2 regions of the Salmonella sp. FC25216 genome follow, and region 1 is predicted to be linked to the other one. Evidence: predicted binding sites of a transcription regulator. Region 1 holds the regulator's gene; the other holds the start of a gene.
What was found. The regulator sigma-54, encoded in region 1, starts transcription at its own class of promoters, with help from an activator protein. The targets are predictions, from matches to a motif close to GTTGGCACANNTTTCGCTNT.
Positions count from the first base shown of each region.

Region 1 (14,978 bases):
TTCGCCAGTACCGGCACCTCTTCCTTTTTTGTACATCCGGGCGAAGCCGCGCACGGCGATTTGGGGATGGTTACGCCGCAGGATGTGGTTATCGCTATCTCCAACTCCGGCGAATCCAGCGAGATCGCGGCGCTAATACCGGTGCTTAAACGCCTGCATGTACCGTTAATTTGCATTACCGGGCGACCGGAAAGCAGCATGGCGCGTGCGGCAGATGTGCATCTGTGTGTTAAAGTGCCCAAAGAAGCGTGCCCGTTAGGCCTGGCGCCTACCAGTAGTACCACCGCAACGCTGGTGATGGGCGACGCGCTCGCCGTGGCATTGTTAAAAGCGCGCGGCTTTACCGCCGAAGATTTCGCTCTGTCGCATCCTGGCGGCGCGCTGGGACGTAAGCTGCTGCTGCGCGTAAGCGATATTATGCATACCGGCGATGAAATCCCGCATGTTAATAAACATGCCAGCCTGCGTGATGCGCTATTAGAAATTACGCGTAAAAATCTCGGTATGACCGTCATTTGCGATGAATCCATGAAGATCGACGGCATCTTCACCGACGGCGATTTACGTCGCGTATTCGACATGGGCGGCGATATGCGCCAGTTGGGGATCGCCGAGGTGATGACGCCAGGGGGCATTCGCGTGCGTCCCGGTATTCTCGCCGTCGATGCGCTGAATTTAATGCAGTCCCGCCATATCACCTCCGTACTGGTTGCTGATGGCGACCAGTTACTCGGTGTGTTACATATGCATGATCTCCTGCGTGCAGGCGTCGTGTAGAAACTCAAGGATAATTAACGATGAGTAAAGCAGGTGCGTCGCTTGCGACCTGTTATGGCCCCGTCAGCACCCACGTCATGACAAAGGCGGAGAATATCCGTCTGCTCATCCTTGACGTGGATGGCGTATTGTCTGACGGCCTAATTTATATGGGCAATAACGGCGAAGAGCTGAAGGCTTTCAACGTTCGTGACGGCTATGGCATTCGCTGTGTTTTGACCTCCAATATCGAGGTTGCCATTATTACCGGACGAAAGGCTAAACTTGTAGAAGATCGCTGCGCCACGCTGGGGATCGCCCATCTTTATCAGGGGCAGTCGAATAAGCTGATCGCCTTTAGCAATCTGCTGGAAAAACTGGCTATTGCACCGGAAAACGTCGCCTATGTTGGCGATGATCTGATTGACTGGCCGGTAATGGAAAAAGTGGGATTAAGCGTTGCCGTTGCGGATGCGCATCCGCTGCTGATCCCCCGCGCTGACTATGTGACGCACATTGCCGGCGGGCGCGGCGCGGTACGTGAGGTGTGCGATTTGCTGCTGCTGGCGCAGGGCAAGCTGAATGAGGCCAAAGGGCAATCGATATGAGTAAAACCAGACGTTGGGTTATCATTCTACTGTCGTTGGCCATTCTGGTACTGATTGGTATCAATCTGGCAGATAAAGACGATCCTGCCGCCGTGGTGGTCAATAGCAACGATCCCACGTATAAAAGCGAGCATACGGATACCGTCGTGTACAGTCCGGAAGGCGCGTTGAGCTATCGTCTGATCGCACAGCACGTTGAATATTTTTCCGATCAGGCGGTCTCATGGTTTACGCAACCGGTATTAACCACCTTTGATAAGGATAAAGTGCCGACATGGTCGATCAAAGCCGATAAAGCCAAATTGACTAACGATCGGATGCTCTATCTGTATGGCCATGTTGAAGTCAACGCCCTGGTGCCTGACGCTCAACTACGCAGAATTACCACCGATAACGCGCAAATTAATCTGGTGACGCAGGACGTTACTTCGAACGATCTGGTGACGTTATACGGCACAACATTTAACTCCAGCGGACTGAAAATGCGCGGTAACTTACGCAGCAAGAACGCCGAGCTGATTGAAAAGGTTAGAACCTCTTATGAAATTCAAAACAAACAAACTCAGCCTTAATCTTATGCTTGCCGGCTCGCTGCTGGCCGCCAGCATTCCGGCATTCGCCGTCACGGGCGATACCGAGCAGCCTATTCATATTGACTCGGATCAACAGTCGCTGGATATGCAAGGCAACGTCGTGACCTTTACGGGCAACGTGGTGATGACCCAGGGCACGATTAAGATCAACGCCGATAAAGTCGTTGTTACCCGCCCTGGCGGCGAGCAAGGGAAAGAGGTGATCGACGGTTACGGCAATCCGGCCACCTTCTACCAGATGCAGGACAACGGTAAACCGGTGAAAGGCCACGCTTCACATATGCATTACGAACTGGCAAAAGATTTTGTGGTGCTGACCGGCAACGCTTATCTGGAACAGCTTGACAGCAACATTACTGGCGACAAAATCACCTATTTGGTGAAAGAGCAGAAAATGCAGGCCTTCAGCGAGAAAGGCAAACGCGTCACCACCGTTCTGGTGCCGTCGCAGTTGCAAGACAAAAACAAAGGCCAGACTCCGGCGCAAAAGAAGAGTAACTAATTCGTTATGGCAACATTAACTGCAAAGAATCTGGCGAAGGCCTATAAAGGCCGTCGCGTAGTGGAAGATGTCAGTCTGACCGTTAACTCCGGGGAGATTGTCGGTCTGCTCGGTCCAAACGGCGCAGGTAAAACCACCACCTTTTATATGGTCGTCGGTATCGTGCCGCGTGACGCGGGCAATATCATCATTGATGATGAAGATATCAGTCTGCTGCCGCTGCACGCGCGCGCGCGCCGCGGTATCGGCTATTTGCCGCAGGAAGCCTCTATTTTCCGCCGTCTCAGCGTATTTGATAACCTGATGGCGGTACTGCAAATTCGTGACGATTTGACCGCAGAACAGCGAGAAGACCGCGCCAACGAGCTGATGGAAGAGTTTCATATTGAGCATCTGCGCGACAGCATGGGACAGGCGCTGTCCGGTGGTGAACGCCGTCGTGTAGAAATTGCCCGCGCGTTGGCCGCTAATCCCAAATTTATCCTGCTGGATGAACCCTTTGCCGGCGTTGACCCGATTTCCGTTATCGACATCAAACGCATTATCGAACATCTGCGCGATAGCGGGCTCGGGGTGCTGATCACCGACCATAATGTCCGTGAGACGCTGGCAGTCTGTGAACGCGCCTATATCGTAAGCCAGGGCCACCTTATCGCCCACGGTACGCCGACAGAAATCCTGCAAGACGAACACGTTAAGCGTGTATATCTTGGGGAAGACTTCAGACTCTGATAGGGTAGAGGGCTATGCTGCTCTAGCGGGAGAAAACGACTCTGAATATGAAGCAAGGTTTGCAACTCAGGCTTAGCCAACAACTGGCGATGACGCCTCAGCTACAACAGGCCATCCGTCTGTTGCAGTTGTCTACGCTGGAACTTCAGCAGGAACTCCAGCAAGCGCTGGAAAATAACCCGCTGCTTGAGCAAACCGATCTTCATGACGAAATCGACACTCAGCAACCTCAGGATGACGATCCTCTCGATACCGCAGATGCGCTCGAACAGAAAGAGATGCCGGAAGAGCTGCCGCTTGACGCCAGTTGGGATGAAATTTACACCGCCGGGACGCCATCCGGCCCCAGCGGCGATTATATCGATGATGAACTGCCCGTCTATCAGGGCGAAACGACGCAGTCGTTGCAGGATTATCTGATGTGGCAGGTTGAGCTAACGCCCTTCTCGGACACCGATCGCGCCATTGCGACATCCATTGTCGATGCGGTAGATGATACCGGTTATCTCACCGTATCCCTGGATGAAATTCGCGAAAGCATGGGCGATGAAGAGGTAGATCTTGATGAAGTCGAAGCCGTCCTGAAGCGTATTCAGCGTTTTGATCCGGTGGGCGTTGCGGCGAAAGATCTTCGCGACTGTCTGCTGATCCAGCTTTCACAATTCGACAAATCCACGCCGTGGCTGGAAGAGGCGCGGCTCATTATCTGCGATCACCTTGATCTGCTGGCCAACCACGATTTCCGCACGTTGATGCGCGTTACCCGACTGAAAGAAGAGGTACTGAAAGAGGCGGTAAACCTGATTCAGTCGCTCGATCCCAGACCCGGTCAGTCGATCCAGACCGGCGAGCCGGAGTACGTTATCCCGGATGTGCTGGTACGCAAGCATAACGGCCGCTGGACGGTGGAGCTTAATAGCGACAGTATTCCCCGTTTACAGATTAACCAGCACTATGCCGCCATGTGCAACAGCGCGCGCAACGATACCGACAGCCAGTTCATCCGCAGTAATTTACAGGATGCGAAGTGGCTGATAAAAAGCCTTGAAAGCCGCAACGACACGCTGCTGCGTGTCAGTCGCTGCATCGTCGAGCAACAGCAAGCCTTTTTTGAACAGGGCGAAGAATATATGAAACCGATGGTACTGGCGGATATCGCCCAGGCCGTCGAGATGCACGAATCCACCATATCCCGCGTGACCACGCAGAAGTATCTGCACAGCCCGCGCGGTATTTTTGAACTCAAATATTTCTTTTCCAGCCACGTCAATACCGAAGGCGGAGGCGAAGCCTCTTCCACCGCGATTCGCGCGCTGGTGAAGAAGTTAATTGCGGCGGAAAACCCCGCGAAACCGCTGAGCGACAGCAAGTTAACCTCTCTGCTGTCAGAACAGGGTATCATGGTGGCGCGCCGCACTGTTGCGAAGTACCGAGAGTCTTTATCCATTCCGCCGTCAAACCAACGCAAACAGCTGGTTTGACCCAACCGATAAGGAAGACACTATGCAGCTCAATATCACCGGACATAACGTCGAAATTACTGAAGCCCTGCGTGAATTTGTGACGACGAAATTCGCCAAACTTGAACAGTATTTTGAGCGGATTAATCAGGTATACGTGGTGTTGAAAGTGGAGAAGGTCACGCACATCTCGGATGCGACGCTACACGTTAACGGCGGCGAAATTCACGCCAGCGCGGAAGGCCAGGATATGTATGCCGCCATTGACGGCTTGATTGATAAACTGGCAAGGCAGTTAACCAGGCATAAAGATAAACTGAAACAACACTAATTGTCCGGGCAGTTAGCCAGTGCAGGACGGCCTGTTGTGTGACACAACGGGCCATTTGTACAGTTAGCGCTCCGAACCTGGCCATCAACCTGACAGGACAGGTTCTTAGGTGAAATTATGATAAATAACGATACGACTCTACAACTGAGCAGTGTACTTAACCAGGAGTGTACGCGTAGCGGCGTTCATTGTCAGAGTAAGAAACGCGCGCTGGAAATCATCAGCGAACTGGCGGCAAAACAGCTCAGTTTACCTCCTCAGGTCGTGTTTGAAGCCATTCTGACACGCGAAAAAATGGGCAGTACCGGTATTGGTAATGGTATCGCCATCCCGCACGGGAAACTGGAAGAAGATACCTTACGCGCCGTCGGCGTGTTCGTTCAGCTCGAAACGCCTATCGCGTTCGATGCCATCGATAACCAGCCGGTCGATCTCCTCTTCGCCCTGCTGGTGCCCGCCGATCAGACTAAAACGCATCTGCATACGCTGTCGCTGGTCGCGAAACGTCTGGCGGATAAAACGATCTGCCGCCGCCTGCGCGCGGCGCTGAATGATGAAGAGCTGTATCAAATCATTACTGACACCGAAGGTGAGCAGAATGAGGCATAACAACTCAATGGCATTTCTTTCTGTCGTTGTGAGGAGAAACGGTACATGGTACTGATGATCGTCAGCGGGCGTTCCGGATCAGGTAAATCTGTCGCTCTACGCGCGCTGGAAGATATGGGTTTTTACTGCGTGGATAACCTTCCCGTCGTGCTGTTGCCCGATCTGGCGCGAACACTGGCCGATCGCCAGATTTCCGCCGCCGTCAGCATTGATGTGCGCAATATGCCTGAATCACCTGAGATTTTTGAACAGGCGATGAATAATCTGCCTGACGCTTTCTCGCCGCAATTGCTGTTTCTTGACGCCGACCGCAATACCTTGATTCGCCGCTACAGCGACACGCGACGTCTGCATCCGCTTTCCAGCAAAAACCTTTCTTTAGAGAGTGCGATCGATAAAGAGAGCGACCTGCTGGAGCCATTACGTTCTCGTGCGGATCTAATCGTCGACACTTCGGAAATGTCCGTTCATGAGCTGGCGGAGATGCTGCGTACCCGGCTGTTGGGCAAACGCGAGCGCGAACTGACGATGGTATTTGAGTCCTTCGGCTTTAAACATGGTATCCCAATCGATGCGGACTATGTGTTCGATGTTCGCTTCCTGCCCAACCCGCACTGGGACCCAAAACTGCGCCCCATGACCGGGCTTGATAAGCCGGTAGCCGCATTTCTTGACCGGCACACAGAAGTTCACAATTTTATCTATCAAACTCGCAGCTATCTTGAGCTATGGTTACCGATGCTGGAGACCAACAACCGCAGCTACCTTACCGTCGCTATTGGTTGTACCGGCGGGAAACACCGTTCGGTGTATATTGCAGAACAGCTGGCAGACTACTTCCGCTCGCGCGGTAAAAACGTCCAGTCTCGCCATCGCACGCTGGAAAAACGCAAAACATGACCGTAAAGCAAACTGTTGAAATTACCAATAAGCTGGGCATGCATGCCCGGCCTGCCATGAAGCTTTTCGAACTGATGCAGGGTTTTGACGCCGAGGTGCTATTACGCAATGACGAAGGCACCGAAGCGGAAGCGAACAGCGTCATCGCGCTGTTAATGCTCGATTCAGCCAAAGGACGCCAGATAGAAATTGAAGCCACCGGCCCGCAAGAAGTTGAAGCGTTGGCGGCGGTTATCGCTCTGTTCAATTCCGGCTTTGACGAAGACTAAGCCTCCCCCTCTATTCCATATTTCCCCCACGCCGTCCCGGTATTTGATGACAGCCAACCCAAAGCCGGGCATGTTACGCCTGCCAATTGTCCCGCAGTCCCACCCTTTCGTAAGATTTGTACATTTCGTGCGTTTTACCTATGCATAAAAACATTAAGAAAACCTTAAAAAATTTCGTTTGGGTTTTATTTAAATTCTTTGTCCATACTAAATTTATGTGAATAAAATTTTCCAGGACTCGCCATGATCCCCTTATCCGAACAGACTCCGCTGGGCGCCGGTCGACATCGTAAATGCTATATGCACCCGGATAATGCCCGGCGCTGCATAAAGGTTATTTACAACCGTGAGCACGGCGGCGATAAAGAGATTCGGCGTGAACTGAGCTACTATGCGCGTCTGTCCCGCTACCTGACAGACTGGAGCGCTATCCCCCGTTATTACGGCACGGTGGAAACCGATTGCGGTACTGGCTATGTCTACGACATGATTACCGATTTCAACGGCGCGCCATCTATCACCCTGACCGAGTTCGCTGCGCAATGCCGTTATGAAGAGGATGTCGCCGTCCTGCGCCAGCTACTGAAGAAACTGAAACGTTACCTGTTTGATAATCATATTGTGACAATGTCGCTGAAGCCGCAAAACGTCCTGTGCCAGCGAATCAGCGAGTCAGAAGTAGTGCCGGTGGTTTGTGACAATCTGGGTGAAAGTACCTTTATCCCGCTGGCGACCTGGTCAACATGGTGCTGTGAACGCAAACTGGAGAGAGTGTGGCAGCGGTTTATCGCCCAGCCTGCGCTGGTCGTTGCCCTGGAGAGGAACGCGCAGCCAAAAGACAAGAAAGGGCTGGCGCTCACTTCGCGCGAAGCTTAATGGCCTGTGCTTATCAGGCCTGGACGACACGGATCGTAGGCCGGATAAGACGTTCACGTCGCCATCCGGCAAAATCAATTAAGCTGGTTGCGCGTCATAAAAGCTTCCCCGCCCAGTTGGCGCATCTGGCGCAATATCCACGCCTGTCGACTACGCACATAGCCGGAAGGCGCATTCGCCTTATAGCGTAACGGATTTGGCAATACGGCCGCCAGCAACGCGGCTTCGGGCATACTTAAGCGGCTGGCGGGCTTATTGAAATATCGCCAGGCCGCAGCCTCCACGCCGAAAATACCATCGCCAAACTCCGCGATATTCAGATAAACCGTGAGGATGCGCTTTTTGCTCCAGACGGTTTCAATGCCCAGAGTCAGCCCGGCCTCCAGACCTTTGCGCACCCAACTTCGTCCATCCCATAAAAAGAGATTTTTCGCCGTTTGCTGCGAAAGCGTGGAGGCGCCACGAATACGGCTCTCATTCCGCTCATTATGCGCCAGCGCTTTTTCAATCGCCGGAACATCAAAGCCCCAATGCTCAGGGAACTTCTGGTCTTCCGCCGCAATTACCGCCAGCCCCATCCACGGCGAGATATCTGCCATGCTGACCCAGTCAGAACGCGCCACATACCCGAACTCTCCGCTCAGCCAGGCGCTAATCTGCCGTTCCGCCATCACCGCCGAAAAAGGCACCGGAACCACGCTAAACAGAGCAATACCGCCGCCCCAAAAGACGGCGAGCGCAACAAGAGTACGTAAAAGTAGACGGCGCAAAAACGTTAACGGCGCGATGCGTCGTTTGCTCATTCCGCCAGAACCAGCACGCGCGACACTAATTTATCAATGCCGCTTGCCGCCTGGGCGATATCCTGTGCCAACATATAGGCAGGGGTGGTCACGACCTTGTTATCCTCGTCCACAACGATATCATCAACCGGGCAAGGTACGTGTTCGGCGCCCATCTCTTCAAGTACTTCAGCGGTATCAATATCCGTCCCTATCGTCAGACGTAACGGGAAGTCAAAGATTTTCGGCAACATTGCGGGCGCGATACAGATGAATCCCAGCGGCTTGCCGGTCTGGTGCATGGCCTTCGCCAGCGCGGCTAAATCGCTATCCACACGGCATTCGCTCCCCCGGCTGGCGAAATTACTCAGGTTCTTCGCCGCGCCGAAACCACCAGGCACAATGAGCGCATCCAGTTCCTCTGGCTGAGCCTGGGACAGGGGACGAATCTCGCCCCGCGTAATACGCGCCGCCTCAATCAGGACATTACGCGTTTCCGCCATCGCTTCGCCGGTCAGGTGATTAATGACATCCGCTTGTGGTTTATCCGGCGCGAAGCAGACAGCCTGCGCGCCGCTGCGGGCAATGGCCAACAACGTCAGAACGGCCTCATGAATTTCGGCGCCGTCATAGACGCCGCATCCGCTGAGCACTACGCCAATTTTTTTCATGGTGAACATCCTCCTGCAACCGACTCAAGCCCATTAATAATTTTGATTAAAATGCTACGCTTCACACATTTAAATGATTCATGTAACAAATCATTTAGGATTTGCTATCTTAACTGCGTGCGGCCTGAAAATAGGACTGCGCCTTTTACATCATCATAATAAGCACGGCGCAGCCACGATTTCCCTGGTGTTGGCGCAGTATTCGCGCACCCCGGTCAAACCGGGGTCATTTTTTTTCCGCGTTTGCCACCCAGGCTTTCAGCACCGCGACGTCGTGCTGCCACTCCTGCTTCATCTCTTCAATCCATTCTGCGACGTTATCTTCCCAGGCGGGAAGATCCGGCGACTGGATTTGCTGGCCAAGCTGCTGCAGATGACGCAGCCCTACCGAACCAGCGGCGCCTTTAATCTTATGCCCTTCCTCAACGACGCCTTTTTTGTCACGCGCCGTCAGATTGGACTCCAGCACGCTTAAATAGCCAGGCATCATTTTTTCAAACACTGCGAGACCGTCGGTGATCAATTTAGGCCCGACCAGCTCGATGTACTGTTCCAGCATCGGGATATCCAGTAGCGCTTGCGCTTTATCGCTCTCTTCAGGCGTCACGGTACTCTCCTCTTTATCGGTGGCATCCCAGAATTTTTTAATCATCGCAGTTAAGGCCGGCACCGACAGCGGCTTACTCAGCACATCGTCCATACCGGCGTCCAGATACTCTTTTTTATCTTTCAGAACGTTAGCCGTGAGCGCCACCAGCGGCGGTAAATCTTCCCGCGTGTGGCGACGGGTTAGTTCTCTGGCGATATCCAGACCCGTCATATCCGGTAGCTGAATATCCAGTAAGACCAGGTCGTATTCGCCCGGCACGAACATCTCCAGCGCCGCCTTGCCGGTCATCGCGACCTCCACGCTGTTACCCAGTTTTTCCAGTACCGAACGCGCCACGATCACGTTCAGTTCAATATCTTCGACCAGCAGAACATGCAGCGCGGGCAGCGGCATGTCGTCTTCATCAAAGGCGTCCTCCACCTCTTCCGCCACCGCTGGCGCATGAACCGTTAGCGTAAAGGTCGATCCTTTGCCCGGCAAACTGGAAACGGTAATATCGCCCCCCATATTTTTCGCCAGCCGACGGGAGACCGCCAGCCCGATACCAGTACCCGTCGCCGGTTTACCGCCATGACTGTCTTTCACCTGATAATACATGGCGAAAATTTTATCCTGCTCATCCTGCGGAATGCCGATCCCGGAATCTTCTACTTCAAAGTGCAGCATGTCGCCTTCCTCATAGCGCGCCCGCACCGTAACCTGGCCCTGCTGAGTAAACTTCACCGCATTGCTGATCAAATTCCACAGAATCTGGCGCAGACGCGTTCCGTCGGTAATGACTTTGTGCGGCAGCGGCAACGTCGGCTCAAGCACAAAACGTAGACCTTTTTGCTGCGCCTGCAAACCGGAAAGGTTTTCCAGATCGGCCATAAAGCTGGTGAAATCAACCGGTTGGTTATCAAGCTGAACCTTACGCCGTTCCATCTTATCCATGTCAATGATATCATTGAAAATATTGCCTAACGTCACGGCGGAGACATGGATCGTCTTAAGGTATTTTTCCTGTTCGGCGGTGAGATCGGTATCCAGCAGGATGCGGCTTAAACCGACGATGCCGTTAAGCGGGGTACGCAGTTCATGGCTGATCGTAGAGATAAACGTGGTCTTGTCGCGGCTGGCGCGTTCAAGCGCGTCCTGATAACGCTTACGCTCGGTAATATCACGGCCAAATCCCATCAGGCCATGACGTTTACCGACACGGTCATAATAAGGCACTTTACGAATTTCAAAGCAGGCTTTCCGTCCGTCCGGGTAATCCAGCCACTGTTCGTAGGTCAGAGAGACGTTATGGCGGAATACTTTTTCATCGGTTTCAATGACTTTCTCCGCCGCTTCGGGAGAGTACACATCTTCCGGCTTCAAATGCACCAACTGTTTTTCACTCTTGCCGGTTAGCAATTCCATTGCGCGGTTACAGCCGGAAAATTCTTTATCCTCATTACGATAAAAAACCAAATCCGGCGAGGCGTCCAGAAATGAGCGCAAAAAAGAGGATTGCTGTTCTAGCTGGATTTGCGCCTCTTCACGCTCTTTAATTTCTACTTTTAGCTGTTCAAATGTCTCATGTAGCTCCGCTTCCGCTTTTTCGCGATCGGCAATTTCCTGATTAAGCTGGGCAATATTGTCCTTCAACTGTACGTTAAGCTTGAGATCGCGCTCGCGCATCTCCTCCAGCTTTTGCACCAGACGCGACAGTCGCTGCCTTGACTCTTCCAGTTGTTCAACAACAACCGATAAGAAATAGACCGCCCAGGGCGTAATTAACAGGCCAAAAAAGATAGAACGAATGACGTCGATACTTTCGACCTGACCATGCAGCACCATGGTCACTGCCATCTGCACGACAATCGCCAGCACCACCAACGCCAACGCCAGGAGCATGGAAAAGCGCACCAGACCCAGTTTCATCATCAGGTCGACATAGTATTGCGCCAGCATACGAATTTGCTTCATAGAGGATTCCTTCACCACAACTTCGCACATAATACCCAATTATGAGAACCGCGTTGAATATTGTGCGAAATATGCGTAGCGCCCCTCATCACGCTACGCTATGGGAGGTATCCAGGGACGGGCCAGCGCAGATCCCTGTACGCCATGCTCATTCAGGTATTTGTCCAACTCAACCATCCCCGTCCAGCGATTCTCGCACCACAGAGGGGCGAGCAGCGTCGGACGGCGCGCGCTGGCGGAAATCCGGTGATAAATCACCTCCGGCGGCGTATGACGAATCATCTCCCCTGCCGTTAGCGTGTAATCGTCCAGCGCAATGCCGTTCAGCCTCCCCGACTCCCAGGCTTTCGCCATAATACTGCCTTTGACGATATGCAGCGGGTGCAGTTTAATGCCGTCCACGCCCGTTTCCACAACGCGAGTCAGCGTTTGCAGGCATTCACTTTGCCCCTCGCCCGGCAGCCCCACAATCAGATGCGCGCACACTTTCAACCCGCTCTCACGGGCAATCCGGGTGGTACGTTGATAGCAGGCGAAGTCATGCCCGCGATTAATACGGCGCAGCGTTTTATCGTGCGCGGTTTGCAGTCCCAGTTCCAGCCACACCTCATAGCCTTGATCTTTATATTCACACAATAAATCTACTACCGCCTGCGGTACGCAATCCGGACGCGTACCGACGCATAATCCGACGATGCTGGCCTGACTGACGGCCTGTTGATACATGGAACGTAGCACCTGCACTTCTGCAAAGGTGCTGGTGTAGGCCTGGAAATAGGCCAGATAGCGTTTAGCGCGGTTCACCAGATGCGCCTGATGCGCAAGCTGCTCGGCAATCGAATGATGCTGCTGCGCCTCATCGGCAAAAGAGGCGACATTACAGAAGGTGCAGCCGCCGCGCCCGATGGTGCCGTCGCGATTAGGGCAGCTAAAACCGCCATGAAGCGTCAGCTTATGAACCTTTTGCCCATACCGACGTAAAAGATCCCCACCAAACATATTGACTAATTTCTGTAACTGCATAATCTGATAGACCGCCTCTTAAAAAGAGGCCAAAGCCTGCCATTTTTAGCCTCCTTTGGCGATGACCTGGATCAATCGCCCCGGAAGGCGTTTACTTATTGCATAATAAAGCAAAATAAACGATATTTCATTCATAAAACTGCTGATGATTTTTTCTGATATTCCCCTCTTTTTTCAACGTCTGAAGGTTCGTCGATAAAAACAGTAGCATTAAATGCCGCTTATACTTAAATCAGCATAAAATGCTAAGATTTTTGGAAAAACAAGGTCAGACAGGACCTGACAAGCGGCTCTTATAGTGAGACAGATCACAGGATTTCTGCCGCTCCGCTTTGGCCGCCTTTCTATAAAAACCTTTTAATTTCAATGGATTCAAAAAGTTATCTGTACTACAGCACACTTTTGCATAAATCAGTTTGCCATTTGACCTGGGTGTGGATTCCCGATAAGTTGGGAATCCGCTGGAAGCTTTCTGGATGAGCCGTCTGCTCATCATATTTATGCAGTAATTGAGATTCCCTCTTAACCGTATTTACCAATGCGAAAAGGACATAAAGAGGGCGAATGCGAGGTAAGCGTATGATGCGCCAGCCCCGTCGCCATGCTCTTGCTGTGCCCGCGCGCCATCGGTTGGGAGAGCGTCCCGTAGAGCCTGGGGAGGTTCACTGATATGTTGTACGATAAATCCCTTGAGAAGGATAACTGTGGTTTCGGCCTGATCGCCCACATAGAAGGCGAACCTAGCCACAAGGTAGTGCGTACCGCCATACACGCGCTGGCCCGCATGCAGCACCGTGGCGCGATCCTTGCCGACGGTAAAACCGGCGACGGTTGCGGCTTGCTATTACAAAAACCTGACCGTTTCTTTCGCATCGTGGCCGAAGAGCGCGGCTGGCGCTTAGCCAAAAACTACGCCGTCGGGATGATCTTTTTGAATAAAGATCCTGAACTGGCCGCCGCGTCACGCCATATTGTCGAAGAAGAATTACAACAGGAAACCCTGTCGATTGTCGGCTGGCGCGATGTACCAACCAATGAAGGCGTGCTCGGTGAAATCGCCCTCTCCTCCCTGCCGCGTATTGAGCAGATTTTTGTCAACGCTCCGGCGGGCTGGCGTCCGCGCGATATGGAGCGCCGTCTGTTTATCGCCCGCCGCCGCATTGAAAAGCGCTTGCAGGACGACAAAGATTTCTACGTGTGCAGCCTGTCGAACCTGGTCAACATTTATAAAGGTCTGTGTATGCCGGCGGATCTGCCGCGCTTCTACCTGGATCTCGCGGATCTGCGTCTGGAATCGGCTATCTGCCTGTTCCACCAGCGCTTTTCCACTAACACCGTGCCGCGCTGGCCGCTGGCGCAGCCGTTCCGCTACCTGGCGCACAACGGCGAGATTAACACCATTACCGGCAACCGCCAGTGGGCGCGCGCCCGTACCTATAAATTCCAGACGCCGCTGATCCCAGATTTACAGTCCGCCGCGCCGTTTGTTAACGAAACCGGTTCGGATTCCAGCTCGCTGGACAATATGCTGGAACTGCTGCTGGCAGGCGGGATGGACATCATCCGCGCCATGCGCCTGTTGGTGCCGCCCGCCTGGCAGAACAACCCGGATATGGACCCGGATCTGCGCGCCTTCTTCGACTTTAACTCCATGCACATGGAGCCGTGGGACGGCCCGGCAGGCATCGTGATGTCCGACGGGCGCTTCGCCGCTTGTAACCTCGACCGTAACGGCCTGCGCCCGGCACGCTATGTCATCACCAAAGACAAGCTGATCACCTGCGCCTCGGAAGTCGGTATCTGGGACTATCAGCCGGATGAAGTGGTCGAGAAAGGTCGCGTCGGTCCCGGCGAGCTGATGGTGATCGACACCCGCGGGGGACGTATCCTGCATTCCGCGGAAACTGATGACGATCTAAAAAGTCGCCATCCGTATAAAGCGTGGATGGAAAAGAATGTCCGCCGTCTGGTGCCATTTGAAGATCTGCCGGATGAAGAAGTCGGTAGCCGCGAACTGGACGACGACCTGCTTGCCAGCTATCAGAAACAGTTTAACTACAGCGCCGAAGAGCTGGACTCGGTTATCCGCGTGTTAGGTGAAAACGGCCAGGAAGCAGTTGGCTCAATGGGCGACGATACCCCCTTTGCCGTGCTCTCCAGCCAGCCGCGTATTATTTACGACTACTTCCGCCAACAGTTCGCGCAGGTCACTAACCCGCCTATCGACCCGCTGCGTGAAGCGCACGTCATGTCGCTCGCCACCAGCATCGGTCGCGAAATGAACGTCTTCTGCGAAGCGGAAG
Region 1 covers NZ_JBDGON010000003.1:522,499-537,476, forward strand. The annotation lists gene kdsD (arabinose-5-phosphate isomerase KdsD) at 1-777, shown strand, start outside; gene kdsC (3-deoxy-manno-octulosonate-8-phosphatase KdsC) at 798-1,364, shown strand; gene lptC (LPS export ABC transporter periplasmic protein LptC) at 1,361-1,936, shown strand; gene lptA (lipopolysaccharide ABC transporter substrate-binding protein LptA) at 1,905-2,459, shown strand; gene lptB (LPS export ABC transporter ATP-binding protein) at 2,466-3,191, shown strand; gene rpoN (RNA polymerase factor sigma-54) at 3,239-4,672, shown strand; gene hpf (ribosome hibernation promoting factor) at 4,695-4,982, shown strand; gene ptsN (PTS IIA-like nitrogen regulatory protein PtsN) at 5,100-5,591, shown strand; gene rapZ (RNase adapter RapZ) at 5,637-6,491, shown strand; gene npr (PTS phosphocarrier protein NPr) at 6,488-6,760, shown strand; gene yrbL (PhoP regulatory network protein YrbL) at 7,004-7,636, shown strand; gene mtgA (monofunctional biosynthetic peptidoglycan transglycosylase) at 7,711-8,439, opposite strand; gene elbB (isoprenoid biosynthesis glyoxalase ElbB) at 8,436-9,089, opposite strand; gene arcB (aerobic respiration two-component sensor histidine kinase ArcB) at 9,316-11,652, opposite strand; gene mnmL (tRNA modification radical SAM protein MnmL/YtqA) at 11,746-12,675, opposite strand; gene gltB (glutamate synthase large subunit) at 13,346-14,978, shown strand, end outside.

Region 2 (14,978 bases), 500 kb from region 1:
ATCCGCGCCCAGACAAAGTATCGGCGGCACATCGTGAAATCCGGGCGGCAACGCAATCGCGTCCGGCACGTATCCCCGCGAACGACGCAGCATTTCACCGCTGTCGCGCACGACAGAGTCGTCCATGCGCTGTACAATGTCGCGATTGTGCAACAAAAAACCATCGGCAATTTCGTGTAAATCGTCCAGCGCCTGTTCGTTGGTGATGGCGGGTGGTCTGCCGCTCAGGTTGCCGGATGTCATCACCAGCGGGTCATTGAGCTCCTGCAACAAAAGATGTTGCAATGGGTTGGCTGGCAACATCACGCCCACCTCAGTAAGCCCCGGCGCGATGCCCTCACACAGCAAAGGCACATATTGCTTATCCACCAGCACAATCGGGGCTGCGGGAGTAGCGAGCAAACGGCGCGCCGCCTCCGGCAACGCCTCTGCGTCCGGCAGCATAACGGCCAACGGTTTAGCCGGGCGGCGTTTGCGCGCCCGCAATTTCGCCACCGTCTCGTCATTACGCGCATTGCAAGCGAGATGAAAGCCGCCAATTCCCTTCACCGCCACGATACCACCAGCCTTAAGTATTGCTACCGCCGCCTGTAATGCCGCCTCTTTTTCCGCTCGTTCATGTTGGCTCCGCCACTCAAGCTGCGGCCCGCAGGCCGGACAGGCGACGGGCTGAGCATGGAAACGGCGATCATACGGATCGCGGTATTCGCTGTCGCATTCCGGACACAGGGGAAACGTCGCCATCACCGTAAATGGCCGGTCATAGGGCATAGCGCAAATAATGGTGAAGCGTGGTCCGCAGTGGGTGCAATTGATGAAGGGATAACGGTAGCGCCGCTCGCCAGGGGTATTCATCTCGGCAAGACATGCCGGGCAGGTCGCCGCATCCGGCACGATTTGCGTGTTCATCGAACCGCCTGCGCTCTGACGAATGGCGAAATCCGTTGGTGTGCGCTCCCATATCAACGAGGCGTGTTCAACGCTGTCAATGCGCGCCAGCGGCGGACAATCCTGATAGAGCGCGGCAATAAATTGCGACGGCTCCTCCAGCAGCCGAACGACGACGCCGTCGCCGTCATTACACACGTCGCCGTGTAATCGCAACTGCTGCGCTAGCTGCCAGACAAAAGGACGAAAACCGACGCCCTGTACTTTGCCCCGAATGCGTAGCTGTACGCCGGAAGGCGTGTCTGTCACCATCTCATTTTCCCGCCATCATCGAACCCGGATGCCTGATGGTGCCGCGCTTATCAGGCCTACAATCGCACGAACCGTAGGCCGGATAAGGCATTGATGCCGCCATCCGGCAATGCTTTGTGGCGTATTCTACGCGCAATCGCAGAAATCAGAAAAGCAGAGATGCCGTTGAATCCAGCGCCGCACGACGGCGTTTTTCCGCGCTAAGCTGTTCAAGCTTATTACGGTCGACACAGATTAGGGCGTGCGTTGGACAGGCGTCCATACAGGCTGGACCGGCTTCACGATGGTGACACAGATCGCACTTGTTGGCTTCGGCTTTTTCGGCACGCACGTTCAGCCCCGCGCCGCTATTGCGAACCACCGGGCGCACCACCACTTCCATGGCGCCGTAAGGACATGCCACCACGCAGGTTTTACAACCAATGCAGCGTTCCTGCATCACATGAACAAAGCCTTTGTCGCGGCTGATGGCGCCATTCGGGCAGACGTTGGCGCACGGCGCATCTTCACACTGGCGACACAGCGTTGCCGTAGAGACGTTCACGCCTTTGATGACATGGATACGAGGTAAAAAGGTTTCAGGGGTCAGCGATGCGCAATCCTGATTATCCTGATGGGATACGACGCAGGCCACTTCACAGGTACGGCAACCAATGCACTTACTCGCGTCAGCAATGATGAAACGGTTCATCAAATTCTCCAGCAATAACAGATGATGTGCCGATGTATACACAAATCGTGCCAACATTTAACCATATGTTATATAATGGTATTTTATTTTAACCGGAGGGAAAAAGCATGTCATCGACACAAGTGACGATGACGGATGACAACCGTTCAGGGGATGAAAGAAATGCCGAATACCTCATTCGGCATCAAAAAGTTACGCCTCCGGCGCTTCCAGTCGCGCAAATCCGCCGTTTCCCTGCCACCCTTCCAGGCGCTGATAGATGGTGTTTACCGCGTCCTTAATCGGCTGGGTCATCGGATAATAAAACCCGACGATATCCGGCTGGATACCGAGAAAAATCACCTCGCCGACATCCTCTTTGAGCTGATCGACCAGATAGTTCAGCGGCATATTGTGGGTGGTCATCATAAACATTTCAGCGATATCATCCGGATCGATAATGCAGATCTCGCCCGGATTAAGTCCCATATCGGTGGCGTCGACAATCAACAGGCGGTCGGGGGATAGTTCGCGAATCGCCACAATGTCGTTTTCCGGCGCGCTGCCGCCATCAATCACCACCCAATTACCCTTCGGCTGCGCCGAGCACATTTCAGCCAGTAACGGGCCTGCGCCGTCGTCGCCCATCATGCTATTGCCGACACAGAGTAAAACGTCAGTCACGAAGCCTCCTCACCATCAGGTAGATGGCGCTTTCCTGATGAATGTCATGCAGCATACTGAGCATCAGTTTACTCCATTCTTGCTGCTGCGGGGTCTGCGCGGCGCGCGCGTTATCAAACGCGCGCGCCAGCATCGACACATGGTTAAAATCGATAACGATCTCGCCATACTTCGGCACGCCTTCCATTTTACGCCGGGCATCGCTTCCCTCTTCAAGGGTGGCGATCCACGCCAGATAGTCGTTCCACGGGCAGGTGAGCGCAGCCTCCAGGCAATCGATGACCCCCAGGTGGTGGCCAATCGCCAGGCTGTAATAGACAACCTGCTGCGCCTCGGCGGGCGTCGCATCGTTCTCATCAATAAACTTACGGCTCAGTTGACTGAACACCACCTGTTCGCTCATCGGATACGTGCCTCTTCAACAACATGATTGAGATGTGTGACAATTTCGGTTAAACGCGGATCGTTTTCCGCTTCCAGCCAACGCGCCACCTGCTGCTCACCTTGTCCCAACTGTGTCAGGTAATCATCGGCGATTTGACGACCGTAGCGATAACCCGCCAGCCGACGCGCCGCGCGATCTACCTTCACGCGCAGCGGCTGCACCATATCCGGATGCAGAATTTCCGCCGCCTGGTCGTCCAGTTCCCCTGGCGTGCGCGCGTGGATTTTCTGCTCCAGCAGGCCAAGCGCCATCGCAAAGCCATACAGCGTCGCCGCAGGCGTTGGCGGGCAGCCTGGAATATACACATCCACCGGGACGATTTTATCCGTACCGCCCCAGACGCAGTACAGGTCATGGAAAATGCCGCCGCTGTTGCCGCAGGCGCCGTAAGAGATACAAATTTTCGGGTCCGGCGCCGACTGCCAGGCACGCAGCGCCGGAGAGCGCATGGCGCGGGTTACCGCGCCGGTAAACAGCAGAATATCGGCATGGCGCGGCGACGGTACCACTTTGATGCCGAAACGCTCGGCATCAAACAGCGGCGAAAGCGTCGCAAAGATTTCGATTTCACAGCCGTTACAGCCACCGCAGTCCACGCGGTAAACGTATGCCGAACGCTTAATATTTTTCAGTAGAGACGCCTTCATGCTGGCGATGGATTCATCCACCGTCATCGGTACCGGAATGCCGTTGGCGTCACGCGGGCCTAATAAATTGCTCATTAGCTGACCTCTTTCATATGGCGAGTCAGTTCAATACGGTCGGACGGCACCAGGCATTTCTGACGCTTACAGTCCGGGCAAGTCTCAAAGCTTTCGCGGTGATGTTCCGCGCGGCTGTCGCCGTTGTGTTTGAGCAGCGCAATGGCGTAATCAATCTCTTTTTGCACGGCAAAAGGACGGTGACAAACGCGGCAGTGACACAGTGCAAAGCGGGACTGTTGCAGAAAATCCTCTTTCTTCCACACCGCCAGTTCATATTCCTGTGACAGTTTAATCGCCGCCGTCGGGCATACTTCCTCGCAGCGGGCGCAGAAAATACAACGCCCAAGGTTGAACTGCCAGGCCAGCTCATTGGTCGCAAGATCGGTTTCTACCGTCAGCGCGTTCGACGGGCAGGCATTAACGCAGGCGGCGCAGCCGATGCACTGCTGCGGGTTATGTTCCGGCTTGCCGCGGAAGTTTTTATCAACCGCAATCGGCTCCAGCGGATAAGACGAGGTCGCCGTGCCGGTTTTGATAACTTTTTTGATAAAGGTAAACATGGCGATTCCTTATTTCAGCGGCGAGTTTTTACGCTCAATGCTGTAGCGCTCAAGTTCTTTGTACGGCACGACTTTGCTCTTCTTCTTACGCACATCGACCACAGTCATACGGTCGGTACAGGAGTAGCACGGGTCAAGGCTGCCGATAATCAGCGGCGCGTCGGAGACAGTGTTGCCGCGCAGCATATAGCGCAAAGTCGGCCAGTTGGCGTAGGTCGCCGCACGGCAGCGCCAGCGGTACAACTTCTGGTTGTCGCCGGTCATGCTCCAGTGGATATCATCGCCGCGCGGCGCTTCAGCGAAGCCGAGCGCAAAACGGTGCGGAATATAGGTGAAGCCTTCCACCATTAGCGGGCCACCCGGCAGATTATCCAGACCGAAGTCGATCATATTCAGCGAGGTGTAGACTTCGTTGATACGGACTTTCAGACGGGAAATCACATCGCAACCCTGCTCGCTATGTACTTCCATCGGCAGCAGACCGTAGCCGACAAACGGGTGGTCGGCGCGGGTGTCGCGGGCGTGACCGCTGGCGCGCACCATCGGGCCGACGTTACTAAAGTCACGGGCAATTTCCGGTTCCAGACGGCCAATACCGACGGTACGCTGCTCCATATTTGGCGTACTGAGCAGCATATCCACCAGCTCCTGCACGTCGCGACGCATCTGCTGCGCCAGTTGACGGGTCTGGATCATATCCTCTTTCAGCAGATCGCGGCGAATCCCGCCGATCAGGTTCAGGCCGTAAGTTTTGCGCGCCCCGGTAAGGATTTCTGCCATCTTCATGGAGGTTTCGCGCACGCGGAAGAACTGCATAAAGCCGGAGTCAAAGCCGGTAAAGTGGCAGGCCAGGCCGAGGTTTAACAGATGCGAGTGCAGACGCTCCACTTCCAGCAAAATAGCGCGGATCATTTGCGCGCGTTCCGGCACCTGAATGCCCATCGCGTTTTCCACGGAGGTGGTGTAGGCGGTGCTGTGTGCGAAGCCGCAGATACCACACACGCGATCCGAAAGGAAGGTGACTTCGTTATAACCCATGCGGGTTTCCGCCAGTTTTTCCATGCCGCGGTGGACGTAGAACAGGCGGTAGTCAGCGTCGATAATGTTTTCACCATCGACGAACAGACGGAAGTGGCCCGGTTCATCGGAAGTGACATGCAGCGGGCCAATCGGCACCACGTTATTTTTCTTGTCACCCAGCTCGTTAATGAACTCGTAGGTTTCCGCATCGGTGGTCGGCGCCGGGCGCTGACGATAATCCATGCTGTCTTTACGCAGCGGATAGAGCTCATCCGGCCAGTCGTCCGGCAGTACCAGACGGCGCTCGTCCGGTAGGCCGACCGGGATTAAACCGTACATGTCGCGCACTTCGCGCTCCCCCCACACGGCAGCCGGCACGCGCGGCGTGACGGAGGGATATTCCGGCTTATTTGGATCAACCTCAACGCGCACCGTTACCCAGCACTTCGTGCCCAGCTCCATCGACATCACGTAATAAACAGCATAGTGGCCGCACAACTGGCGTTCGTCATTACCGAACAGCACCGACAGCCATCCACCCTGCTGGTAGTAAAGAAACTCCACCACTTCCGGCAGATAGTTCACTTTCACCGTAATAGTCAGCTGATCTTTGGTCTGCCAGGCTTCGTCCAGCACTACGCCCGGAAACGCCTGGTGCAGCGCCGCAAGGTATTGTTGACCTAATTTTTCTTCAGACATGCTCAAACTCTCTTAAATCACGCCGCCAGCAAGGAGACGAAGGCTAAAAACGCAAACCCAAAACCGGCCCAGGTCACGCGTGAAGTGGCGCAAAAACGCAGTCGCGCCATGCTGTTTTCAAACAGGGCGATCACCAGTACGCCGACAATCAGCTTGACGACGGCAATCACCAGCGCCAGCAACAGTCCGCCTGCGCTGAAGGTTTCCATCTGTCCCCACGGCAGGAACACGCCGACGAACATTTGCAGCACCACCAGTTGCTTAAGGCTAATGCCCCATTTCAGCACCGCAAAGCCGCTACCGCTGTATTCGGTCAACGGCCCTTCCTGCAACTCCTGCTCCGCTTCCGCCAGGTCGAACGGCAGCTTGCCCATTTCGATAAAGGTAGCGAAAGCGCAGGCGCACAGCGCCAGAATCAGCGGAATACTGCGCGCGACAGGCCAGTGATAAATGGTATCGGTGATATTGCTAATATGGGTAGAGCCCGCGACCTGCGCGGCGACCCACAGGCCCAGCAGCAAAATCGGCTCCACCAGCACGCCAAGCATCGCTTCACGGCTCGCGCCAATAGCAGTAAACGGGCTACCGGTATCCAGACCCGCGATAGAGAAAAAGAAACGGGCGATGGCGAACAGGTAAATTAAGGTGATCAGATCGCCCAATTGCGGCAACGGCGAGCCAACGGTCACCACCGGCAGCGCGGTGGCGATAGTCAGCATCACGCCGACCATCACAAACGGCGTCAGGCGAAAAACCCAGCCGGAATCCGCAGGCGCAATACTCTGACGACCGAGCAGTTTGATAATGTCGCGGTACTCCTGCAACACGCCCGGCCCACGACGATTGTGCAGACGGGCGCGCGCCACGCGAGTAATACCAGACAGCAATGGCGCAACGGCAAATAGCACCAGCGCCTGAATTAACGGATAAAACACACTCATTTTCAGGCTCCTCGTGAAACCACAATCACCACCAGCACCGCCAGTTCAATCAGCGCCAGACGACGGAACAGCACCGCTGCCGTCGCGTTCTGCCAGCCCGGCACCAGCGATACCGGGTTAAGCCATTTACGCAATTTAAGTACCGGGGCAAAGGCCTCTTTTACCGGCATGGCGAAACCATGTGCGGTGATCACCATCGACTGCTCGTGGTCGTAGCCGCACACCCAGGCCGCGCCGCGGGAGCGCGATGGCAGACGGTTGCCTTTGAACATCGCCATAATGATGAACGGCAGTAGCGGACAGGCGACCAACAGCAGCGTGATCATCGGCTGCGATACGGTGGTGTGCGCGGTTTCCAGCGGCAACGGTACCGCAGTGGAAATCATCGGCAACAGCCACGGCGCGGCAACCCCGCCCAGTACGCAGCAAATCGCCAATGCCACCACGCTGACGCCCATCAGGATTGGCGCGCAACTGGCGTTTTCCGCCTCTTTCGTGCGCGGCGCGCCGAGGAACGTCACGCCGTAAACTTTCGCCATACACATCACCGCCAGCGCGCCGGTAATCGCCAGGCCAACCGCCAGCAGCGGCCCTAACAGACGACCAACAAACGCACCGCTATTGCCCAGTTTGAAGAAGGACTGGTAAATCACCCACTCGCCGGCAAAGCCGTTCAGCGGCGGCAGCGCGGCCATCGCCATCAGACCGACCAGCATGGCGATAGAAATAACCGGCATCCGTTTGCCAATACCGCCCAGTTTTTCGATATCGCGATGACCGGTACGGAACCAGATGCTGCCCGCGCCCAAAAACAGTACGCTTTTGAACAGACTATGGTTCAGCAGATGATAGAGTCCGCCGGTCAGACCCAGCGCGATCAGTACCGGCTGATTGAGAGCAATCCCGGTAACGCCTGCGCCCAGACCGAGCAGAATGATGCCGATATTTTCCAGCGTGTGATAGGCCAGCAAACGCTGAATGTTATGCTCCATCAGCGCATACAGGCCACCGACAAAGGCGGTGATCATCCCAAGCACCAGCAGCGCCACGCCCCACCACAGCGGCGCATTACCGCCAATCAGCGACAGCGACAGAATGCCCAGCAGCCCGATTTTCATCACCACGGTCGAGAACAGCGCGGCGGCGGGAGCGCTGGCGTTAGCGTGCGCCTGCGGCACCCAGCCGTGTAGCGGGATAATCCCGGCCAGCAGACCAAAACCGATAACGCCGAGCAGCCAGATATCGGAGCCCAGCGGCAGTTGCTGAGCGCGTTGATCCAGCAGCCCCAGATCCAGCGTGCCGTAGCGCTGCCACACCAGCCAGCAGGCGATTGCCAGTAGCAGCGTACCGAGACGACCCAGCACAAACCACAGTTTGCCCTCTTTGCTACCGCCGGTAAGGAACACGGCGCAGAGCGCCATGATTTCCGCCATCACCACCATCGTCCCCAGATTACTGGCGACCACGGCGCAGACGGCTGCCGCCATCAGCAGGTTGACCAACAGTCCGTTGGCTTTTACCTGTGGATGGCGATGCCAGTCGATATTGAACAGGCTGACGAACAGACCGCACAGCCCCAGAGTAATCAGCCAGATAGCATTCAGCGGCGTAATTTGCAGCATGTGGCCGGTAAACGGCATCACGCCGCTAACCGTAACGGCGCTGTTCAGTACGGTGAACCCCGCGCCTGCCGTACACAGGCTGCCGACCGCGCCGCCGATACCGGCAATCCAGCCGCTCAGCGCTTTATGAAACGAAAACAGAAACGCCAGAACGGCGGCGGCGGCAAACCACGCTACGCCGCTAGTAATCAGTGAAAGTGAACTCATTATGCATCCCCACTCTGAGCCTGCTGAAACAAGGTGAGATCGCCAAAATCGGTATTAAACGTCAGCTCACGTTTACGTTTGCTGGCGCGGGCGATATCCGTGTTATCCACCAGGTGTAGCGCTTTAGTCGGGCACATCCGCACGCAGGCCGGGCCTTGCTCGTCAAAGCTGCACAGGTCGCATTTCACCGCGATAGCGCGTACGCCCGGCACCCAGTCGAGCAACGTACTGACACGCGCAGGCGCAGGCGGCGCGGGCGGCGCTTTCGGCGTATTGGCGTTCGCCGGAATATGCAGCGGACGGCTGCCGGAAAACTCAATAGCGCCAAACGGACAGGCAATACCACACAGTTTGCAGCTCACGCACAGGCTTTCATTAAGCTGGACAGCGCCGTCAACGCGATTAATCGCGTTAACCGGGCATACCGTGGCGCATGGCGCATCTTCACAGTGGTGACAGAGCTGCGGCGCAGATTCTTTTTCATTCAGCATCACTTTCAGGCGCGGCATTGATTGCAGGCCATGCTGGCGATGCGTCTCTGAACAGGCGGCCTCACAGGTGTGACAGCCGATACAGAGAGTGGAGTCAGCAATTACAAAACGATTCACCAGGCATTCCTCAGGTGATTGTCATTTTTGACGAAAACATGCCGTTGAAATGTCATTTTCGACACTTATCGACACGCCCATCCCCAAAACATTCATGACGTGGCACAGCGCCACATCGCGAATCAAAGCGGGCAACGCCTCAGGCTTATACAGCCGGGCTGTGTCCCTTTACCAGTTGGCGCAAATTGACCGGCGAGTTGGTTTCCACCGCGGCATAGAGGCTGTCGTAAACGCTGGCGATTTTTTCCAGATAGTGCTCCAGCACCTGCTCGCGATCGCGGTTGTTAACCCGTTCATCAACCTTGCCGTCGATATCGAGTTGTGCCTGTGCAATCAATTGCTTATCTTCGCCATCTTTGGTTTCAACGTAGTATTCAATGGTGTGGCTGTTAAAACCATCCGCCAACGCAACGTAAATACGAAAGTGCTCAAACAGGACAAAGCAAAGATCCCTTTCCGGCGCGCAGCTCATTGCGTGATGCAGGCGCGCTTTCGAGAGGGTGATCCCCTGAACCAGCGAGTTGCAGTAAATATGCCACTGGTCCTGTAGGCGACGATGCCGTTGCGCGATGTAATCGGCTTTTTCGCTTATTTCCCAAATAGTCATGTCAGGTTACCCGTTTAACAGAGATGCCTGCGTTAAGCATTTTTCATGCCAATTATTAACCTATTGTTTTAATAGCATATTGACGTAATTATTGCCGTTTCGACGCGGTGACGACATGTCATTTCGTCATTGTCGACATGACCTACCAGGGGATGCAAACATTGGCATAAATATTGCTTTACAGGGGGCAACCACTACGGGAGGCGATATGCACGAAATCACCCTCTGCCAACGGGCACTGGAATTGATTGAACAACAGGCTTCAGCATACGGTGCAAAACATGTGACAGCCGTCTGGATCAAAATTGGCGCATTTTCTTGCGTAGAAACCAGCGCTCTTTCCTTTTGTTTTGATCTGGTATGCCGCGGCACGATAGCAGAAGGTTGTAAACTGCACCTCGAAGAACAAGAAGCCGAATGCTGGTGTGAGCATTGTCAACAATATGTCACGTTGTTGACACATCGTGTACGGCGTTGTCCACAATGTCATAGCGATACGCTGCGAATTGTGGCCGATGATGGCTTACAAATTCGGCGCATAGAGATTGATGGAACAGAAGATTAATGCCAGATGGCGGCTTCGCCTTACCCGGCCTACAACGACGATGACAACCTGTGGGCCGGATAAGACGCTCGCGTCGCCATTCGGCAGAAAGCCTGTAACAAGAAAAGATCAGGAGTAAGCGATGTGTACGACTTGCGGTTGCGCTGAAGGCAACCTTTATATAGAAGGCGATGAGCATAATCCACACTCTGCGTTTCGTAGCGCGCCCTTTGCCCCAGCGGCTCGCCCGGCGCTGAATATTACAGGCATTAAAACGCCTGAATTTACCCCAAGTCAGACCGCAGAAGGCGATCTGCATTACGGTCATGGCGAAGCTGGAACCCATGCGCCAGGTATGAGCCAGCGGCGGATGCTGGAGGTCGAAATCGACGTGCTGGACAAAAATAATCGTCTGGCAGAGCGCAACCGCGCCCGTTTCGCCGCCCGCCAGCATCTGGTGCTCAACCTGGTGTCCAGCCCCGGGTCCGGTAAAACCACCTTGCTGACCGAAACGCTGATGAAATTGAAAGACCGTGTACCGTGCGCGGTGATTGAAGGCGACCAGCAGACAGTGAACGACGCCGCCCGCATCCGCGCCACCGGCACGCCCGCCATTCAGGTAAACACGGGCAAAGGCTGCCATCTTGATGCGCAGATGATCGCCGACGCCGCGCCGCGCCTGCCGCTGGATGACCGCGGTATTCTGTTTATCGAAAACGTCGGTAATCTCGTCTGCCCGGCCAGCTTCGATCTGGGCGAAAAGCATAAAGTCGCAGTGCTTTCCGTGACCGAAGGCGAAGATAAGCCGCTGAAGTATCCCCATATGTTTGCCGCCGCGTCGCTAATGCTGCTCAATAAAGTCGATCTGCTGCCCTACCTCAATTTTGACGTTGAGAAGTGCATCGCCAGCGCGCGTGAAGTGAACCCGGAGATTGAAATTATCCTGATTTCCGCCACCAGCGGCGAAGGCATGGATCAGTGGCTGGCCTGGCTGGAGGCGCAGCGATGTGCATAGGCGTTCCGGGTCAAATCCGCGCCATTGACGGCAATCAGGCAAAAGTTGACGTCTGCGGCATTCAGCGCGACGTCGATCTCACATTAGTCGGCAGTTGTGATGAAAACGGTCAGCCGCGTCTGGGTCAGTGGGTGCTGGTTCATGTCGGATTCGCCATGAGCGTCATTAACGAAGCGGAAGCGCGCGACACGCTCGACGCGCTACAAAATATGTTTGATGTTGAGCCGGACGTCGGCGCACTGCTGTATGGTGAGGAGAGATAATGCGTTTTGTTGACGAGTACCGTGCGCCGGAACAGGTAATGCAGCTCATTGAACACCTGCGTGAACGCGCCGCCCTTCTTCCTTACACTGCTGAACGTCCGTTGCGCATTATGGAAGTCTGCGGGGGTCATACCCACGCGATTTTTAAATTTGGTCTCGATCAGTTACTGCCCGAAAACGTGGAGTTTATTCACGGCCCCGGTTGCCCGGTCTGCGTGCTGCCGATGGGACGTATCGACAGCTGCGTGGAAATCGCCAGCCATCCAGAGGTGATTTTCTGCACCTTTGGCGATGCCATGCGCGTGCCGGGGAAACAGGGTTCTCTGTTGCAGGCTAAAGCGCGCGGCGCGGATGTCCGTATTGTTTATTCACCGATGGACGCGCTGAAGCTGGCGCAGGATAACCCGACCCGTAAAGTGGTATTCTTCGGACTGGGCTTTGAAACCACCATGCCGACCACCGCTATCACGCTGCAGCAGGCAAAACAGCGCGACGTGCGAAACTTCTACTTTTTCTGCCAGCACATTACGTTGATCCCGACGCTGCGTAGCCTACTGGAACAGCCGGACAACGGCATTGACGCATTCCTTGCGCCAGGCCACGTCAGCATGGTCATCGGCACCGAGGCGTACCAGTTTATCGCCGCCGGTTTTAATCGCCCGCTGGTGGTGGCAGGATTCGAACCGCTTGATCTACTGCAAGGCGTGGTCATGCTGGTTGAGCAGAAAATAGCGGCCCTAAGCCAGGTTGAAAACCAATACCGCCGCGTGGTGCCGGATGCCGGAAACATGCTGGCGCAGCAAGCCATCGCCGATGTGTTCTGCGTTAATGGCGACAGCGAGTGGCGCGGTCTGGGCGTGATTGAATCTTCCGGCGTCCATCTGACGCCAGAGTATCAGCGCTTTGACGCCGAAACGCATTTCCGCCCAGCGCCGCAGCAAGTCTACGACGATCCGCGTGCCCGCTGCGGCGAAGTGCTGACCGGCAGATGCAAGCCGCATCAGTGCCCGCTATTTGGTAAAACATGTAATCCAGAGACCGCGTTCGGCGCGCTAATGGTCTCTTCCGAAGGCGCATGCGCCGCCTGGTATCAGTATCGTCAGCAGGAGTGTGAAGTTTGAACAATATACAACTCGCCCACGGCAGCGGCGGCCAGGCTATGCAACAGTTGATTAATAGCCTGTTTATGGAGGCCTTTGCCAACCCGTGGCTGGCGGAACAAGAAGATCAGGCGCGTCTGGAGCTGGCGCAACTGACGGCGGAAGGCGACCGTCTGGCGTTTTCTACCGATAGCTATGTGATCGATCCGCTCTTTTTCCCCGGCGGCAATATCGGCAAACTGGCGATTTGCGGTACGGCGAACGACGTTGCGGTGAGCGGCGCGATCCCCCGCTATCTCTCCTGCGGCTTTATCCTTGAAGAAGGGCTGCCGATGGAGATGTTAAAAAGCGTGGTCAATAGCATGGCGGCGACCGCGCGGGAAGCGGGTATCGCCATTGTAACCGGTGACACCAAAGTTGTGCAGCGCGGCGCGGCGGATAAATTGTTTATCAACACCGCCGGCATGGGGGCGATTCCCGCCGATATTCACTGGGGCGCGCAAACGCTGAGCGTTGGCGATGTGCTGTTAGTCAGCGGTACGCTTGGCGATCACGGGGCCACTATCCTCAACTTGCGTGAGCAACTGGGGCTGGATGGCGAGCTGGCGAGCGACTGCGCAGTATTAACGCCACTTATTCAGACGCTGCGGCATATTGACGGAGTGAAGGCATTGCGTGACGCCACGCGCGGCGGCGTGAATGCGGTCGCCCATGAGTTTGCGGCGTCCTGCGGTTACGGTATTGAATTGTCCGAATCCGCACTTCCGCTCAAACCTGCCGTGCGCGGCGTTTGCGAGCTGTTGGGGCTGGATGCTCTGAACTTTGCCAACGAAGGAAAACTGGTGATTGCCGTTGAACGGCAGGCCGCAGATCGGGCGTTGGCGGCGTTACGCGCGCATCCGCTGGGACGTGATGCGGCGCTGATTGGCGAAGTCGTCGAACGCAAAGGCGTTCGCTTAGCCGGACTCTATGGCGTGAAGCGAACCCTTGATTTGCCACACGCCGAACCGCTGCCTCGTATATGCTGATACACAGCCCGGTAGCGCTACGCTTACCGGGCCTGACTCGTAGCTACCGGATAAGCGTCAGCGCCATCCGGCAAAAATGTAAAACGAATACCTATAATTCATAGACCTTTTCGCACCGCGCCGCGGTATTTTCCTGGAAAAGCAACATGTCGTATACACCCATGAGCGATCTTGGACAGCAAGGCTTGTTCGATATCACTCGTACCTTATTGCAGCAGCCCGATTTGGCGTCGCTCAGTGAAGCGCTTTCGCAACTGGTAAAGCGTTCAGCGCTCGCCGACAGCGCCGGCATTGTGCTATGGCAGGCGCAGTCGCAACGCGCACAATATTATGCGACGCGAGAAAATGGCCGTCCTGTTGAATATGAAGATGAAACCGTACTGGCGCACGGCCCGGTACGTCGCATCCTTTCTCGCCCCGATGCGTTGCACTGTAATTTCCATGAGTTTACCGAAACCTGGCCGCAGCTTGCCGCGAGCGGTCTCTACTCGGAATTTGGTCATTACTGCCTGCTTCCTTTAGCCGCGGAAGGCCGTATTTTCGGCGGCTGCGAGTTTATCCGTCAAGAAGATCGCCCCTGGAGTGAAAAGGAGTATGACCGTCTGCATACGTTTACCCAAATTGTCGGCGTGGTCGCCGAGCAAATTCAGAACCGGGTAAACAATAATGTCGATTATGATCTGTTGTGTCGCGAACGCGATAACTTCCGTATTCTGGTTGCGATCACCAACGCCGTCCTGTCGCGCCTGGATATTGATGAGCTGGTAAGCGAAGTCGCTAAAGAGATCCACCACTATTTCAATATCGATGCGATCAGCATCGTGTTGCGCAGCCATCGCAAAAATAAGCTGAATATCTACTCCACCCACTATCTTGATGAGCATCATCCGGCGCACGAACAGAGCGAAGTCGACGAAGCCGGCACGCTCACGGAGCGCGTCTTTAAAAGCAAAGAGATGCTGCTTATCAACCTCAACGAACGCGATCCGCTTGCCCCCTACGAACGAATGCTGTTCGATACCTGGGGCAATCAGATCCAGACGCTTTGCCTGCTGCCGTTG
Region 2 covers NZ_JBDGON010000003.1:18,356-33,333, forward strand. The annotation lists gene hypF (carbamoyltransferase HypF) at 1-1,200, opposite strand, end outside; gene hydN (electron transport protein HydN) at 1,346-1,891, opposite strand; gene hycI (hydrogenase maturation peptidase HycI) at 2,084-2,554, opposite strand; gene AC3G3F_RS06350 (formate hydrogenlyase maturation HycH family protein) at 2,547-2,957, opposite strand; gene hycG (formate hydrogenlyase subunit HycG) at 2,954-3,721, opposite strand; gene hycF (formate hydrogenlyase subunit HycF) at 3,721-4,263, opposite strand; gene hycE (formate hydrogenlyase subunit HycE) at 4,273-5,982, opposite strand; gene AC3G3F_RS06370 (respiratory chain complex I subunit 1 family protein) at 6,000-6,923, opposite strand; gene hycC (formate hydrogenlyase subunit 3) at 6,926-8,752, opposite strand; gene hycB (formate hydrogenlyase subunit HycB) at 8,752-9,360, opposite strand; gene hycA (formate hydrogenlyase regulator HycA) at 9,506-9,967, opposite strand; gene hypA (hydrogenase maturation nickel metallochaperone HypA) at 10,176-10,532, shown strand; gene hypB (hydrogenase nickel incorporation protein HypB) at 10,654-11,526, shown strand; gene hypC (hydrogenase 3 maturation protein HypC) at 11,517-11,789, shown strand; gene hypD (hydrogenase formation protein HypD) at 11,789-12,910, shown strand; gene hypE (hydrogenase expression/formation protein HypE) at 12,907-13,917, shown strand; gene flhA (formate hydrogenlyase transcriptional activator FlhA) at 14,064-14,978, shown strand, end outside.
Region 2: the regulator sigma-54 is predicted to act here: its motif matches at 10,128-10,147, upstream of hypA (hydrogenase maturation nickel metallochaperone HypA).